Regions from separate parts of the Streptomyces sp. NPDC091281 genome, predicted to be linked through region 2. Evidence: riboswitches for the same ligand, from Rfam matches in the RefSeq annotation. Region 2 holds a riboswitch; each other region holds the start of a gene.
What was found. A riboswitch is a leader RNA that binds a small molecule or an ion and turns the genes downstream of it on or off. The one in region 2 is predicted to bind thiamine pyrophosphate.
Positions count from the first base shown of each region.

Region 1 (5,628 bases), on a different contig from region 2:
GGCAGCCTGCTGCCCGGCCACGGCGGCATCATGGACCGCCTGGACAGCCTCCTGCCCACCGCGCCGGTGGTCTGGCTCCTCCTGGTCCTCTTCGTCGGCTCCGGCTGACCGGCTGACCGTCCGACCGTCACAGCCACAGCCGCGGGCCTCCGTCCTTCCGGGCGGGGGCCCGCGGCCGTCCGCCCCCGCACCCGGCTTCCCGCCGCCCTCCGGTGCGGGCGCGGGGGTCGTCCACAGCCCGGCGGGGGCACCGCGGCCGATCTGCGACACTGGTACGGCCATGCCTAAGCCCGGAGAACTCACATTCGTCGCCCCCCGCGGAGCCAAGAAGCCGCCGCGGCACCTCGCCGACCTCTCGCCCGCCGAGCGGAAGGAGGCGGTGGCGGAGATCGGTGAGAAGCCGTTCCGGGCGAAGCAGCTGTCGCAGCACTACTTCACGCGGTACGCGCACGACCCCGCCGAGTGGACCGACATCCCCGCCGGTGCCCGCGAGAAGCTGCGCGAGGCGCTGCTGCCCGAGCTGATGACCGTCGTACGGCATCTCTCGACCGACCAGGGCACCACCCGTAAGACGCTGTGGCGGATGGGCGACGGCACCCTCGTGGAGTCGGTGCTGATGCGGTACCCGGACCGGGTCACCATGTGCATCAGCTCGCAGGCCGGATGCGGAATGAACTGCCCGTTCTGCGCGACCGGGCAGGCCGGTCTGGACCGCAACCTGTCCACCGCGGAGATCGTGCACCAGATCGTCGACGGCATGCGCGCCCTGCGCGACGGGGAGGTGCCGGGCGGTCCGGCACGGCTGTCGAACATCGTGTTCATGGGGATGGGCGAGCCGCTCGCCAACTACAAGCGGGTCGTCGGCGCGATCCGCGCCCTCACCGACCCCGCGCCCGACGGCGTCGGCCTCTCGCAGCGCGGCATCACCGTCTCCACCGTCGGTCTCGTCCCGGCCATCCACCGGTTCTCCGACGAGGACTTCAAGTGCCGGCTGGCGATCTCGCTGCACGCCCCGGACGACGAACTGCGCGACACCCTCGTCCCCGTGAACACGCGGTGGAAGGTGCGCGAGGTCCTCGACGCGGGCTTCGGGTACGCCGAGAAGTCCGGCCGCCGCCTCTCCATCGAGTACGCGCTGATCCGCGACATCAACGACCAGGCCTGGCGCGGTGACCGGCTCGGCCGCCTGCTGAAGGGTCGGCCGGTGCACGTCAACCTGATCCCGCTGAACCCGACCCCCGGCTCGAAGTGGACCGCGTCGCGGCCCGAGGACGAGAAGGCGTTCGTCGAGGCGATCGCCGCGCACGGGGTACCCGTGACCGTGCGGGACACCCGCGGTCAGGAGATCGACGGGGCGTGTGGTCAGCTCGCCGCGACCGAGCGGTAGTCTGGCCGACGCAGGACCTTCGTTTTTCGGACAAGTTCATATTCCGACAGGGGAGCGCCACAGCGCTGAGAGTGCGGCAACCGGGCCGCAGACCCTCTGAACCTCGCCCAGGTCATTCTGGGTAGGAAGTTCGGTCATCACTCGAGCTGTTGCGCCCTGCCCGCGGCCTCCTCGCCGGAGGTCCGGGCGGGGCCGCGTCTCTTCCTGGTCACCCCCAGGAGGACATTTCACGTGCACATCACCGTCCGGCACACCAGAACGCTCGTCGCCGCGGCCGTCGGCCTCGGGCTCGTCACGCTGTCGGCGTGCGGGTCCTCGGACGACAACGGCGGCGGGGACAGCGGCGGCGGGTCCAAGACCGTCACGCTCGTCAGCCACAACTCGTGGGCCGTCTCCAAGAACGTCCTCGCCGACTTCGAGAAGCGCTCCGGCTACAAGGTCAAGGTCCTGGAGGACGGCGACGCCGGTCAGGCCGTCAACAAGGCCGTCCTCACCAAGGACAACCCGCAGGGCGACGTCTTCTTCGGCGTCGACAACACCCTGCTCTCCCGCGCCCTCGACAACGGCCTCTTCCAGCCGTACGAGGCCGCCGGACTCGACCAGGTCGGCGCCGCCTACCAGCTCGACCGGGGCAAGCACCGGGTGACGCCCGTCGACCACGGCGACATCTGCGTCAACTACGACAAGAAGTACTTCGCCGACCACCAGCTCGCCCCGCCCGCGACCTTCGACGACCTCGTCAAGCCCGCCTACAAGAACCTGCTGGTCACCGAGAACGTGTCCACCTCCTCGCCCGGCCTCGGCTTCCTCCTCGGCACCGCCGCCCGCTACGGCGACGACGGCTGGCAGGACTACTGGAAGAAGCTCAAGGCCAACGGCGTCAAGGTCGTCGACGGCTGGGAGCAGGCCTACAACGAGGAGTTCTCCGGCTCCGCGGGCGGCCGCAAGGCCGGCGCCGACCGCCCGCTCGTCGTCAGCTACGCCTCCTCGCCGCCCGCCGAGGTCATCTACGGCGACCCCAAGCCCACCACCGCCCCCACCGGCGTCGCCAACGGCACCTGCTTCCGCCAGGTCGAGTTCGCCGGACTCCTCAGCAACGCGAAGAACGGCGAGGGCGGCAAGGCCCTCATCGACTTCATGGTCTCCAAGGAGTTCCAGGAGGACATGCCGCTCAACATGTTCGTCTACCCGGTGCTGAACGGCGCGGCCGTGCCCGCCGAGTTCAGCGCCTACGGTCCCCCCGCCAAGGACCCCGAGACGATGGCACCGGCGAAGATCGCCGCCGACCGCGACCAGTGGGTCTCGACGTGGACCTCGCTCGTACTGAAGTAGCCGACCCGGCCGCCGGACCGTCCGCCGCCACCGCCGTCACCAAGCGCGGCGGGCGGCGGGCGGGCGCGGCGCGGCTCGGCCTGATGGCGCTGCCCGTCGCGTTCTTCGGCGTCTTCTTCGCCTACCCCGTCGCCGCGATCGTCGGCCGCGGCCTGCACACCGGCGACGGCTGGCAGTTCGGGCGCCTCCTCGACGTCCTCGGCCGCTCCGACATCCGGCACGTGCTGTGGTTCACCACCTGGCAGGCGCTCGTCTCCACCGCGCTCACCCTGCTGATCGCCCTGCCCGCCGCCTACGTCTTCGCCCGGCTGTCCTTCCCCGGCAAGGACCTGCTCCGCGCCGTCGTCACCGTGCCGTTCGTCCTGCCCACCGTCGTCGTCGGCTCGGCCTTCCTGGCGCTCGTCGGCCGCGGCGGACTCCTCGACGACCTCGCGGGCGTCCGTCTCGACACCACCGTGTGGGCGATCCTCCTCGCGCACGTCTTCTTCAACTACGCCGTCGTCGTCCGCACCGTCGGCGGCCTCTGGGCGCAGCTCGACCCCCGCCAGGAGGAGGCCGCCCGGCTGCTCGGCGCGTCCCCGCTGCGCGCCTGGCGGCAGGTCACCCTGCCCGCGCTCGCCCCCGCGGTGGCCGCCGCCGCCCTCATGGTGTTCCTCTTCACCTTCACCTCCTTCGGCGTGGTGCAGATCCTCGGCGGGCCCACCTTCTCCACCCTGGAGGTCGAGATCTACCGGCAGACCTCCGAGATCTTCGACCTCTCCACGGCGGCCGTCCTCACCCTCGTGCAGTTCGCCGCCGTCGCCGCGATCCTCGCCGTGCACGCCGTCACCGTCCGGCGGCGGGAGAGCGCGCTGCGGCTGGTCGACGCCTCCGTCACCGCCCGCCGCCCGCGCGGGGCCGGGCAGTGGGCGCTGCTGGCCGGCGTCCTCGCCACCGTCGCCGCGCTGATCGTGCTGCCCCTCGCCGTCCTCGTCCAGCGCTCCCTCGACGGCGGCCTCTCCTCGTACCGGGCACTGACCCACGAGGACGGCGGCGTCTTCCTCGTCCCGCCGATCGAGGCGGTCGCCAACTCCCTGGAGTACGCGGCGGCGGCCACCGCGATCGCCCTGGTGATCGGGTCGCTCGCGGCGGCGGCCCTCACCCGGCGCGACGCCGGACGCCTGGTCCGCGGCTTCGACGCGCTGCTGATGCTGCCCCTCGGCGTGTCCGCCGTGACCGTCGGCTTCGGCTTCCTCATCACCCTCGACAAGCCGCCGCTGGACCTGCGCAGCTCCTGGGTCCTCGTCCCGCTCGCGCAGGCGCTGGTCGGGGTGCCGTTCGTCGTGCGGACCATGCTGCCCGTGCTGCGCGCCGTCGACGGCCGCCTCCGGGAGGCCGCCGCCGTGCTCGGCGCCTCGCCCTGGCGGGTGTGGCGGGAGGTCGACCTGCCGCTGGTGCGGCGCGCCCTGCTGGTCGCCGCCGGGTTCGCGTTCGCCGTGTCGCTCGGCGAGTTCGGCGCCACCGTGTTCATCGCCCGCCCCGACAACCCGACCCTCCCGGTCGCCGTGGCCCGCCTCCTCGGCCGCGCCGGAGCGACCAACTACGGCCAGGCCATGGCCCTTTCGACGATTCTGATGCTGGTCTGCGCGGTCTCCCTGCTGGTGCTGGAACGGCTGCGCACCGACCGGACGGGGGAGTTCTGATGCCGCCGACCACCGACCGGCCCGACGCGGCCGTCCTGCTGCGCACCGAGGGCGCCACCGTGCGGTTCGGGGAGCGGGCCGCCCTCGACGCCCTCGACCTCGCCGTCGCCGCACACGAGGTGGTGTGCGTGCTCGGGCCCAGCGGCAGCGGCAAGTCGACGCTGCTGCGCGCGGTCGCCGGACTGCAACCCCTCGACGCCGGGCGGGTGTTCCTCGACGGCCGCGACCAGGACGGGGTGCCCGCGCACCGGCGGGAACTGGGCCTGATGTTCCAGGACCACCAGCTGTTCCCGCAGCGCGACGTCGGCGGCAACGTCGCCTTCGGACTGCGCATGCGCGGCGCCGACCGGCGGCAACAGCGCGAGCGGGTCGCCGAGTTGCTTGACCTGGTCGGCCTGCCCGGTGCCGCCGGGCGGGCCGTCGCCGCGCTCTCCGGCGGTGAGCAGCAGCGGGTCGCCCTGGCCCGCGCCCTCGCCCCGAGCCCCCGGCTGCTCATGCTGGACGAACCGCTCGGCCAGCTCGACCGGTCGCTGCGGGAACGGCTCGTGGTCGAACTCCGTGAACTGTTCGGCCGGTTGGGCACCACGGTGCTGGCGGTCACCCACGACCAGGGCGAGGCGTTCGCACTGGCCGACCGGGTGGTGGTCATGCGCGACGGGCGGATCGCCCAGTCCGGTACGCCCCTGGAGGTGTGGCAGCGTCCGGCGGACGCTTTCGTCGCCCGCTTCCTCGGCTTCGACAACGTCGTGACCGCGAGCGTCGCGGGGGAGGCCGCGGACACCCCCTGGGGCAAGGTGCCGGTCCCCGCCGGTTCCCCGCAGGGCACCCGTACGCTGCTGGTCCGGCCCGGCGGGGTCCGTCTGGTGGCCGCCGACGCGGGCCTGCCGTGCACGGTCGCCGCGCGCACCTTCAAGGGCACCCATGTCGCCGTCCACCTCCAGCCGCGCGACGCGCCCCGCCTGGAGGCCGCCTGCCCGCTGCGGCTCGCCCCCGGTGTCGGGGACACCGTCGGCGTGGAGTTCGACCCGGCCGACATCGCCGTACTGGACTGAGCGCGTGACCGCCGTACGGCATGGCACGGCGCGGCACAGCGCGGCCCGCCCCGGCGAGGTGCGGGGGCGGGCCGGTGGTGCGGGGGTCAGCGGTTGCCGGTGCCCTTGCGACGCATGCCGAGGAAGACGGCGCCGCCGCCGACGACGACCAGGAGCGCCGCGATCCCGGCTATCA
Region 1 is NZ_JBIVUY010000020.1:58,833-64,460, forward strand. It holds gene ACIQPQ_RS36170 (phosphatidate cytidylyltransferase) at 1-108, shown strand, start outside; gene rlmN (23S rRNA (adenine(2503)-C(2))-methyltransferase RlmN) at 281-1,387, shown strand; TPP riboswitch at 1,426-1,533, shown strand; gene ACIQPQ_RS36180 (thiamine ABC transporter substrate binding subunit) at 1,619-2,719, shown strand; gene ACIQPQ_RS36185 (ABC transporter permease) at 2,695-4,401, shown strand; gene ACIQPQ_RS36190 (ABC transporter ATP-binding protein) at 4,401-5,453, shown strand; gene ACIQPQ_RS36195 (LAETG motif-containing sortase-dependent surface protein) at 5,540-5,628, opposite strand, start outside.
Region 1: it holds a riboswitch for thiamine pyrophosphate, as region 2 does, so the genes downstream of both, ACIQPQ_RS36180 (thiamine ABC transporter substrate binding subunit) here and thiO (glycine oxidase ThiO) in region 2, are expected to answer to the same signal.

Region 2 (5,628 bases):
CTGGCCGTCCCGGAGCAGCTGCCGGACCCGGGTCACCTCGATGTCGAGCATCTCCGCGATGTCGGGCAGGGTGAGCCAGGCGGGGACGAGGGCATCGGTCTTTGCGTCGATCTCGGTCACCCCTCAAGACTGCCATCCCCCACCGACACCCGGTACCCGAGCCCCACCGACCGGGTCTCCGACGGACGGGAGCGGCCAGGTGCGGGGGGGGGCGGGGGATGCGGTGGCCGCCCCCACGAACCCCCTCGCCGAACCCCCCGGCCTCAAGCCGTGGCCGTGGCCCCCTTCAGAGGCCGCGCCGGATCGATGAGCAGTTCCGGGTCCATCCTCGCGCCCGCCTCGATGAGCTTGCGGCCCTGGGCCAGGTCGCGGGGGCGGCCGACGGCGAGCAGGGCGATCAGGCGGCCCTCGCGCAGCCAGCAGACGGTCCAGGCGGGGCCGGTGGGGTCGCCGCGCCACAGGGTGGTGTCGGCGGCGGTGTGGTGTCCGGCGTACTGGACGAAGCGGCCGAACTGCTCGGACCAGAAGTACGGGACCGGGTCGTAGACCTCCGGGGGCTCACCGGTGGGGTCGCCGACGATGTTGGCGGCGACCGTGCGCGGGCCCTGGAGGGCGTTGTCCCAGTGGTGGACGAGGAGCCGCTCGCCGTAGCGGCCGGACGGGAAGGAGGCGCAGTCGCCGACGGCGTGGACGTCGGGCAGGCCGGTGCGCAGGTGGGCGTCGGCGACGATCTCGCCCTGGGGGCCCAGTTCCACGCCGGACCCGGCGAGCCAGGCGGTGGCGGGGCGGGCGCCGATGCCGACCACGACGGCGTCGGCGGGCAGCCGGGAGCCGTCGTCCAGGAGGACCGCGCCGGGTTCGACGCGGGTGACGCGCGTGCGGGTGCGCAGGTCGGTGCCGCTGTCGGCGTACCAGGCGGCCATCGGGGCGGCGACCTCGGCGGGCAGCGCGCCCGCGAGCGGCCGGTCGGCGGCCTCGACGACGGTGACCGCGCAGCCCGCCTCGCGCGCGGCGGTGGCGAACTCGGCGCCGATCCAGCCCGCGCCGACCACCACCACGTCGTGCCGGGCGGCGAGGACGGGCCGCAGCCGTTCGGCGTCGTCCAGGGTGCGCAGCAGGTGGACGCCGGGCACGCCGTCGGTGCCGGGCAGGCGCAGCGGTTCGGCGCCGGTGGCGAGGACCAGGACGTCGTACGGGACGGGCCCGGCGGAGGTGTCCAGTTCACGGTCGGCGGGGCGCAGGCCCAGGGCCTCGCTGCCGAGCCGGAGGTCGACGCCGAGGCTCTCGAAGTCGACGTCGAAGGCGGAGCCCTCGGCCTTGCCGAGGAGGACGGCCTTGGAGAGCGGGGGCCGGTCGTAGGGCTGGTGGGGTTCGGCGCCGACGAGGGTCACCGTGCCGTCGAAGCCCTGTTCGCGCAGGGCGACGGCGGTCTGCACCCCGGCCATGCCCGCCCCGACGACGACCACCCGCCGCCCGCCGGGCCGATCCGGTCTGCCGGGGCCGCCCGTCTCCGGCGCTGGTTCCGGCGCTGCTGTCGGTGCCGCGTCCCGCGTCTGCTCGCTCACCTGATCACCTTAGACAGCTGACGGAGGGTCAGTCAGCGGCCGTGCTCCGTGACCTGCTCCACAACGCTGGTCCCGCGGCCGGGCCGCGACTCCCACTGCCAGCTCTCGTCGAGGCGCACCCGCCCGTCGGGCAGCTCGACGACGGTGGAGACGCAGTGCCCGCCGGCCGTGGAGCCGTCCCGCGTGAGCTGCGTGTACCGGAAGTCGAGCCGGTCACCTTCCCGGGTACCCAGCAGATGGCCGCGTACGACGTCCCCGCCCGCGTAGTCGGCCCAGATCACGCCGTCCCGCTCGTGGTAGGCGAAGCGGGTGCCGGTGCCGACCTGGCCGGGTGCCTGGTCGGCGACGGGGGCGAGGACGAGACCGTCGAGGGACCGGGCCACGGCGGGGGCTCCCTTCCGGGGAGGGGGCGCTCCCTTACCGGGGCGCGGAGCGTGCGACTAGGCTGGCCACCGTAGAGCACTCGCGGGAGCCCGGACGCACCGGGCTGAGAGGGAGGCTGGCGGCCTCCGACCGTACGAACCTGATCCGGGTCATGCCGGCGAAGGGAGGGGCTGGACGCCCATGTCCTCACGAACATCCGACGTCCTCGTCGTCGGGGGCGGGATCATCGGCCTGGTCACGGCCTGGCGGGCCGCGCAGCGCGGTCTCGGCACGGCGGTGCTGGACCCGGAGCCGGGCGGCGGGGCGGCGTGGGTGGCGGCCGGGATGCTGGCCGCGGTGACCGAGCTGCACCACGGCGAGCAGACCCTGCTCGGCCTCAACCTGGAGTCGGCGCGCCGCTATCCGGCGTTCGCCGCCGAGCTGACCGACCTGACCGGGCACGACCTCGGCTACCGCCGGTCCGGGACGCTCGCGGTGGCGCTGGACGCCGACGACCGGGCCCATCTGCGGGAACTCCACGACCTCCAGCGGCGGTCGGGGCTGGCGTCGGAGTGGCTGTCGGGCCGGGAGTGCCGTCGGCTGGAGCCGATGCTGGCGCCCGGGGTGCGGGGCGGGCTGCGGGTGGACGGTGACCACCAGATCGACCCGCGGCGGCTGGCGGTCGCGCTGGTGGCGGCCTGCGAACGGGCGGGCGTGACCTTCCACCGGACCCGGGCGGCGCGGCTGACCGTCACGGCGGACCGGGCGGCGGGGGTGGTCACGGACGACGGCACGGCGCTCGGCGCGGACCAGGTGGTGCTGGCGGCCGGCAGTCTCAGCGGGCGGCTCGCGGGCGTCCCGGCGGCGGCGCTGCCTCCCGTACGGCCGGTGAAGGGGCAGGTGCTGCGGCTGACGGTGCCGCCGCGGTACGCGCCGTTCCTGACCCGCACGGTGCGGGCCGTGGTCCGCGGCAGCCAGGTCTACCTGGTGCCGCGCGCCAACGGCGAGCTGGTCGTCGGCGCCACCAGCGAGGAACTGGGCTGGGACACCACGGTGACGGCGGGCGGGGTCTACGAACTGCTGCGCGACGCCCACGAGCTGGTGCCCGGCATCACCGAACTGCCCCTGACGGAGACCCGCGCGGGCCTGCGGCCGGGCTCCCCCGACAACGCCCCCCTGCTGGGCCCGACCCGGCTGCCCGGCCTGCTGCTGGCCACCGGGCACTACCGCAACGGCGTGCTGCTCACCCCCGTCACCGGGGACGTGATGGCGCACGTCCTGACCACCGGCGAGGCGCCCGAGGTGGCGCTGCCCTTCACCCCCCAGCGCTTCGGCGCGATCCTGTCCGGCACTTCTTCGGAGCAGCCCGCATGAACGCCCCCGCACCGTCCCCGGTCACCATCTCCGTCAACGGCGAGCGGCGCGAGGTCGCGCCCGGCACCGCCCTGGACGCGGTCGTCCGCGCGCTGACCCCGGCGCCGTCGGGCGTCGCGGCGGCGCTCAACGAGACGGTCGTGCCGCGCGGCGCGTGGCCGGTCACCGCGCTCGCCGACGGCGACCGCGTGGAAGTCCTCACGGCCGTCCAGGGAGGCTGACCCGTGGCAGACGACCCGTTCGTCCTCGGCGGTACGTCCTTCTCGTCCCGTCTGATCATGGGCACCGGCGGCGCGCCGAGCCTGGAGGTGCTGGAGCGGGCGCTCGTCGCGTCCGGCACCGAGCTGACCACGGTCGCGATGCGCCGGGTGGACCCGTCGGTGCACGGGTCGGTGCTGTCGGTGCTGGAGCGGCTGGGCATCCGCGTGCTGCCCAACACGGCGGGCTGCTACACGGCCGGGGAGGCGGTGCTGACGGCCCGCCTCGCGCGCGAAGCCCTCGGCACCGACGTGGTGAAGCTGGAGGTCATCGCGGACGAGCGGACCCTGCTGCCCGACCCGATCGAGCTGCTGGAGGCCGCGGAGACCCTGGTGGACGACGGGTTCACCGTGCTGCCGTACACCAACGACGATCCGGTGCTGGCGCGGAAGCTGGAGGACGCGGGGTGCGCGGCGGTGATGCCGCTGGGGTCGCCGATCGGGTCGGGGCTCGGCATCCGCAACCCGCACAACTTCGAGCTGATCGTGGAGCACGCGCGCGTGCCGGTGATCCTGGACGCGGGCGCCGGGACGGCGTCGGACGTGGCGCTGGCGATGGAGCTGGGGTGCGCGGGCGTGATGCTCGCCTCGGCGGTGACGCGCGCGCAGGAGCCGGTGCTGATGGCGGGCGCGATGCGGCACGCGGTGGAGGCGGGGCGCCTCGCGCGCCGGGCGGGCCGTATCCCGCGCCGCCACTTCGCGCACGCCTCGTCGCCGGAGGCGGGCCGCGCGGAGCTGGACCCGGAGCGGCCCGCGTTCTGAGCCGCGGCGGGCGCGCGGGGCACGGCGGCCCGGAGTTCGTCGCGTGTGCGTGTCCCTCGTCACAACTGCGCTTCAGTACCGCTGCCGTCCGGTGCGAGCGGGAGCCGTGTCGGCGCGGACTCGTAGACTCGCGGCGTGGACACGACCCTTCAGGACCCTCTGGTCGGGCAGGTGCTCGACGGGCGTTATCGCGTGGACGCGCGGATCGCGGTCGGCGGGATGGCCACGGTCTACCGGGCCGTGGACACCCGCCTCGACCGCGTCCTCGCGCTCAAGGTGATGCACCCGGCGCTCGCGGCCGACACCTCGTTCGTCGACCGCTTCATCCGCGAGGCGAAGTCCGTCGCCCGGCTGGCCCACCCGAACGTGGTGCAGGTCTTCGACCAGGGCACCGACCGGTCGTACGTCTACCTGGCGATGGAGTACGTCGCGGGCTGCACCCTGCGGGACGTGCTGCGGGAGCGCGGGGCGCTCCAGCCGCGGGCCGCGCTGGACATCCTGGAGCCGGTCCTCGCCGCGCTCGGTGCCGCGCACCGGGCCGGGTTCGTGCACCGGGACATGAAGCCGGAGAACGTGCTGATCGGGGACGACGGCCGGGTCAAGGTCGCCGACTTCGGTCTGGTGCGGTCGGTGGACACGGTGACGAGCACCACGGGCGCCGTGCTGGGCACGGTCTCCTATCTGGCGCCCGAGCAGATAGAGCAGGGCATGAGCGACGCGCGCGTGGACGTGTACGCGTGCGGGGTGGTGCTCTACGAGATGCTCACCGGCGACAAGCCGCACGAGGGCGGCACGCCCGCGGTGATCCTCTACAAGCACCTCCACGAGGACGTGCCGCCGCCGTCGGCCGCCGTGCCGGGGATGGCGTACGAGCTGGACGCGCTGGTCGCGGCGGCGACCGCCCGCAATCCGGAGATCCGGCCGCAGGACGCGGTGGCGCTGCTCGGGCTGGCGCGCGACGCGCGCGCCGGGCTCGACGAGACGCAGCTCGACGCGCTGCCCCCGCAGGCCCGGTCCGCCGAGCGGGACATCGCCGAGGACCGTACGAGCGTGATCCCGCGCTCGCTGACGGTGCCGCGGCCGTTGCCGGTGCACTCGATGGACGACGAGGAGCCCGCCGGGCCCGGCGAGGACCCGATGAACCGGACGTCCCGGTTCGCCGCGGAGCCGCCGCTGCCTCCGTCGCCCCGGCGCGGACCGTCCCGGCCCCGGCGGGGCGTGCTGGCGATCATCGCGGCGGTGCTGCTGGTGCTGGGGGTCGGCGCGGGCGTCTGGTACATCAACTCGGGCCAGTTCACCAAGGTCCC
Region 2 is NZ_JBIVUY010000001.1:949,828-955,455, reverse strand. It holds gene ACIQPQ_RS04205 (Rv2175c family DNA-binding protein) at 1-120, opposite strand, end outside; gene ACIQPQ_RS04200 (NAD(P)/FAD-dependent oxidoreductase) at 264-1,565, opposite strand; gene ACIQPQ_RS04195 (hypothetical protein) at 1,598-1,948, opposite strand; TPP riboswitch at 2,021-2,132, shown strand; gene thiO (glycine oxidase ThiO) at 2,130-3,302, shown strand; gene thiS (sulfur carrier protein ThiS) at 3,299-3,523, shown strand; gene ACIQPQ_RS04180 (thiazole synthase) at 3,527-4,321, shown strand; gene pknB (Stk1 family PASTA domain-containing Ser/Thr kinase) at 4,457-5,628, shown strand, end outside.

Region 3 (5,628 bases), on a different contig from region 2:
GCTCGCCGCCGATGAAGGCCGTCTCCGTCTCGCCCCGCATCTCGAACCGCGCCAGCTCCGTCCCGCCCGCCGCGTCGAGCAACCGCAGGGTCAGCCCCGTCACCTGCCCGAAGGTGCCCCCGTCGGCCGAGGCGCAGATCTCCACCCGGTCGACCGCGCCCTCCAGCGACCGCAGGTCCACCTCCACGGAGTCGGTCGTGGTGCCGGCGTCGCCGCGCTTGCCCCGGTGCAGGACCGCCCCGGAGGCGTGGCGCGGCTGGTTGTAGAAGACGAAGTCCGCGTCGTCCCGCACCTTTCCGGCCGAGGTGAGCAGCAGGGCCGACACGTCGATGTCCGGCCCCCCGCCCGCCGTGGACCAGCTGATCTCCGCGCGGACGACGGGCGCGTCGACCGGAAGGTTGGCGCCCTTGCTCATGGATGGCACTGTCATGGGCCCAGTCTGGCGAGCGCTCACGGAAGAGCAACCGTCCGGTACGGGCCGGATGCCCCTCCCCAGCCGCAGTACAGCCTCCGACGGCGCGACTCCGGTCCCCCGCGCACCCCGCCATCCACCTCACCCCCACCGTTCGACCGACGCGTACGGCGCTGCCCCCGTGCTCCGTCGCGCACGGGGGCAGCGCCGTCCCCGTGCGTCAGGTGGCCAGCGGCAGGTACACCCTGTTGCCGTTGGCGGCGAACTCCTTGGACTTCTGTGCCATGCCCTCCTCGACCTCGGCCCGGCTGCCCCCGTGCTGCCGCCGGATGTCCTGCGAGATCTTCATCGAGCAGAACTTCGGCCCGCACATCGAGCAGAAGTGGGCTGTCTTGGCCGGTTCCGCGGGCAGGGTCTCGTCGTGGAACTCCCGTGCCGTGTCCGGGTCGAGGGCCAGGTTGAACTGGTCCTCCCAGCGGAACTCGAACCGGGCGTCGGACAGCGCGTCGTCCCATTCCTGCGCCCCGGGGTGCCCCTTGGCGAGGTCCGCGGCATGAGCGGCGATCTTGTAGGTGATGACCCCGGTCTTGACGTCGTCCCGGTTGGGCAGGCCGAGGTGCTCCTTCGGCGTGACGTAGCAGAGCATCGCCGTGCCCCACCAGGCGATCATCGCGGCACCGATGCCGGACGTGATGTGGTCGTAGGCCGGCGCGACGTCGGTGGTCAGCGGGCCGAGCGTATAGAACGGAGCTTCATCGCAGATCTCCTGCTGAAGGTCGATGTTCTCCTTGATCTTGTGCATCGGGACGTGTCCCGGGCCCTCGATCATGGTCTGTACGTGAAAACGCTTCGCGATCCGGTTGAGTTCCCCGAGCGTGCGCAACTCCGCGAACTGCGCCTCGTCGTTGGCGTCCGCGATGGAGCCGGGCCGCAGACCGTCGCCGAGCGAGTACGTGACGTCGTAGGCCGCGAGGATCTCGCAGAGTTCCTCGAAGTGCTCGTAGAGAAACGATTCCTTGTGGTGGGCCAGGCACCACGCGGCCATGATCGAGCCGCCGCGCGAGACGATGCCGGTCTTGCGGTTGGCCGTCAGCGGCACGTACGGCAGGCGCACGCCCGCGTGGACCGTCATGTAGTCCACGCCCTGCTCGGCCTGCTCGATCACGGTGTCCTTGTAGATCTCCCAGGTGAGTTCCTCGGCCTTGCCGTCGACCTTCTCCAGCGCCTGGTACAGCGGCACCGTGCCGATGGGGACGGGGGAGTTGCGCAGCACCCACTCGCGCGTGGTGTGGATGTTCCGGCCGGTGGACAGGTCCATGACCGTGTCGGCGCCCCAGCGGGTCGCCCACGTCATCTTCTCGACCTCCTCCTCGATGGAGGACGTGACCGCCGAGTTGCCGATGTTGGCGTTGACCTTCACCAGGAACCGCTTGCCGATGATCATCGGCTCGATCTCGGGGTGGTTGACGTTGGCGGGCAGGACCGCCCGCCCGGCCGCGATCTCCTCCCGCACCACCTCGGGTGCCACGTTCTCCCGGAGGGCCACGTACTCCATCTCGGGGGTGATCTCGCCCCGCCGCGCGTAGGCGAGTTGGGTCACCGCCCGCCCGTCCCGGCCGCGGCGCGGCAGGCGCGGACGCCCGGGAAAGACCGCGTCGAGGTTGCGCAGTCCGCCGCGCGGCGAGGTGTGCTTGATGCCGTCGTCCTCCGGGCGGACGGGCCGCCCCGCGTACTCCTCGGTGTCCCCGCGCGAGATGATCCAGTTCTCCCGCAGCGGCAGCAGCCCGCGGCGGACGTCGGTCTCCTGATGGGGGTCGGTGTACGGGCCCGAGGTGTCGTACAGCGTGACGGACTTGCCGTTGGTGAGATGCACCTGACGGACCGGCACCCGCAGGTCGGGGCGGGTGCCCTCGACGTACGCCTTGTGCCAGCCGATGGACTTCCCGGCCTCCCCGGAGTCGGGTGCGGAGACCTCGGTCGAGGTCTGCGCGGAGGCAGGCGTGCGTGCGTCCTTGATGGTCATGAGACCTACTCCCTACGCCGGCATTACCCGGTAACAGGTTCAGCGGTCGACGCAGCGGCTACCGCCTGCCGATGTTTCATGTGAAACATCACTCGGTGGTGATGGCGTTCCACGTGAAACATCGCGAAGACGGAGGTCAGCGCCCTCTCAGCCCGGTGCTCCGAGCTCCCGCGTGTGCAAAGGTGTCACCACGCTAGCGTCCTTTGTGGCGCGGTGAACAGTGGGCCTCTGTCGTTCTTGCGATGATCGGGCGGTGACCACGACTCCCCATCCCCCCTCTCCCCCGCCGGAACCGCGCCTCGGACCGGGCGGCGGAACCGGTGCCCCCCAGGGCGGGTCGTCCTGGTTCGGCGACGACCGCGCCTTCGGCGGAAGCGACGGCGGCGACCCCACTTTCGGCGGCCGCCACGAGCACGACAGAGGCCAGGGCCGGGGCCAGGGCCGTGTCCAGGGCCAGGGTCCTGGCCACGGCCACCCTCACGGCCACGACAGCGGCCGCCGCCCGGACGAGGGTTACGGCGACGGCGCACGTGTGGGCGGCAACGTCCCCGGCGCGGGCGGCCACCGCGAGGGCGGCCGTCCCGGTGGGACCAGCGGCGCCGGCGGCCACGGGGGGCAGGGCGGCCACGACGGACCCGGCGACGGCTCGGGCGGGCACGGCCACGGCCACGGTGGGCCCGGGGACCGTGGCGGATCGTCCGGAGGCGGTCACGGGCACGGGCACAGCCACAGTCACGGCCCGGCGGCGCCCGTCTCCCAGCACCTGCGCAAGATCATCGCGGCGGTGCTGATCCCGTTCGCCGTGGCGGTGCTGGCGGGCCTGGTCGTGCTGTGGCCGGGTGGCGCCCCGGCGCACGAGCGGACCGGAGTGGGCTTCGACCGGCAGACACAGCAGGCGACGGTCACCACCGTGGAGAAGCTGAGCTGTTCGTCGGTGAACGCCTCGGGCGGGACGCCCACCGGGGACACGTCGACCGCCGAGGGATCCTCCGCCGCACAACAGGCGAACGGCACCTGCAAGCGGGCCACGATCCGGGTGGACACGGGCAAGGACAAGGGCCGCACCTTCACCGAGATCGTCCAGCCGGACCAGTCACGGCAGTTGCACGAGGGCCAGAAGGTCGTGGTCGCCTACGAGCCCTCCGCGCCGAAGGACCTCCAGTACTCGGTCACCGACATCAACCGCCGGGTGCCGATGACCCTGCTCGCCCTCATCTTCGCGGTCGCCGTCGTGGTCGTCGGGCGACTGCGCGGGGTGATGGCGCTGGTCGCGCTCGCGATGAGCTTCCTCATCCTCAACTTCTTCATCCTGCCCGCGATCCTCCAGGGCTCGAACCCCCTGGCGGTGGCGGTCGTCGGGGCCAGCGCGATCATGCTGATCGCCCTCTATCTGTGTCACGGTCTCTCGGCGCGCACCTCGGTGGCCGTGCTCGGGACGCTGATCTCGCTGCTGCTGATCGGCGTCCTCGGTTCCTGGTTCATCGACTGGGCCGCGCTGACCGGGAACACGGACGACAACACCGGTCTGATCCACGGTCTGTATCCGACGATCGACATGAGCGGTCTGCTGCTCGCGGGCATCATCATCGGTTCGCTCGGTGTCCTGGACGACGTGACGGTCACCCAGACCTCGGCGATCTGGGAGCTGCACGAGGCCAACCCCTCGATGGGGTGGCGCGGGCTGTACCGGGCGGGCATCCGCATCGGCCGCGACCACATCGCGTCGGTGGTCAACACGCTCGTCCTCGCCTACGCGGGCGCCGCGCTGCCCCTGCTGCTGCTGTTCTCCATCGCGCAGAGCAGCATGGGCACGGTGGCCAACAGTGAGCTGGTGGCCGAGGAGATCGTGCGGACGCTAGTCGGTTCGATCGGTCTGGTCGCGTCGGTGCCGGTGACCACCGCGCTCGCCGCCCTCGTGGTCTCGGCGGACCGGCCGAACGGCGGGAAGACGGCCGGGGCCCCCGCACAGGCGTCACCGCCGGGCGCGGCCGTGGGCGCCGGCGCGTCGCCCGCTCCGGCGGCGCCGCAGCCCCCGAGGACCGGCCGGGGCCGACGCCGCAAGCGCTGACCCCTGCTGGGCCTTCCGGGGCCTCCGGGACCGGGAGCCTTACCGGTCCTCCTGGGACCGGCGGGGGTGCCGGTGCCCGGCGCGAAGCCTGCCCGTGCCCGGCGACCCCGCCTGCTCCGCTGATCGCCTGATCGTCTGATCGGCGCCGTCGCCGGGCACCTCGGCGCCCGGACCCGTGATCCAGCCCAGCAGAAGCGTTCCTGCACAGCCGTACCGGACCCCGCCGAGGGCGGTCCGCTCAGCCCGCGCTCTGTTCCTCGGCGAGAATCCGGTCCAGGGTCTCGTCGAGGTGGGCGCCGAAGTCGGCGAACGCGCCCTCCTGGCCCAGCGGGACCAGCTTGTCGGTGCGGTCCAGGAACGCCACCAGCGGAGCCGCCGAGGAGCGGAACACCGCCTGGTCGGCGCCCACCTGGAGCCGGATGAGCACCTCGCCCAGCACGTCCCGGTCGGCGGGCTCGACCCGTACGTCGCCCTCGCCGCACGCCCGGCCCACCCCGTCGATGAGCAGCTCACGACCGAACGCCCAGGTCACCGGGGCATCCCCGGGGAGGTGGAAGGTGAGCCGCACGGCGTACGGATCGCAGGTCTCGTAGCCGAGTTCCACCGGGATGCGGAACGACAGCTCCTCGGAGACGAGGAAGTTCATCATGACCTCTGCCTGTACTGCCTGTACGGACTCGCGCATCGCCTAACCCCGTCATGCCGTCGAATGGCCGGTAATCACCCTTTGACACCTTGAGGCATCTTGCTGAACGTACACGCGAGATCACAAGGAGTGAGTTTTCAGATACTGATAGAGAGCGCCAGCGCCCCCAGCACGCGCGCCACCTGGTCCTGGAGCTGCTGCGCCGCGGACAGCAGCCGGTCGGCCTGGTGGGCGGGGAGGGAGATGGCCATCGTGGCCGCCGTCGTCCCGACGGTGAGGGGGATCGCGGCACACACCGTGCCCAGCGCGTACTCCTGACGTTCGATCACCGTCTCCAGCCGCCGGGTCCGGGACAGCCGTCGCAGCAGGGTGTGTTCGTCACGGACGGTGTACGGGGTGATCGACCGGGCGGGATAGCGGTCGAGGTGGTCGCGGCGGGCCTCCTCGTCCAGCTGGGACAGCAGGCACTGGCCGATGGC
Region 3 is NZ_JBIVUY010000008.1:172,788-178,415, forward strand. It holds gene ACIQPQ_RS21980 (VWA domain-containing protein) at 1-430, opposite strand, end outside; gene thiC (phosphomethylpyrimidine synthase ThiC) at 633-2,435, opposite strand; TPP riboswitch at 2,428-2,617, opposite strand; gene ACIQPQ_RS21990 (YibE/F family protein) at 2,689-4,503, shown strand; gene ACIQPQ_RS21995 (SsgA family sporulation/cell division regulator) at 4,742-5,188, opposite strand; gene ACIQPQ_RS22000 (IclR family transcriptional regulator) at 5,287-5,628, opposite strand, start outside.
Region 3: it holds a riboswitch for thiamine pyrophosphate, as region 2 does, so the genes downstream of both, thiC (phosphomethylpyrimidine synthase ThiC) here and thiO (glycine oxidase ThiO) in region 2, are expected to answer to the same signal.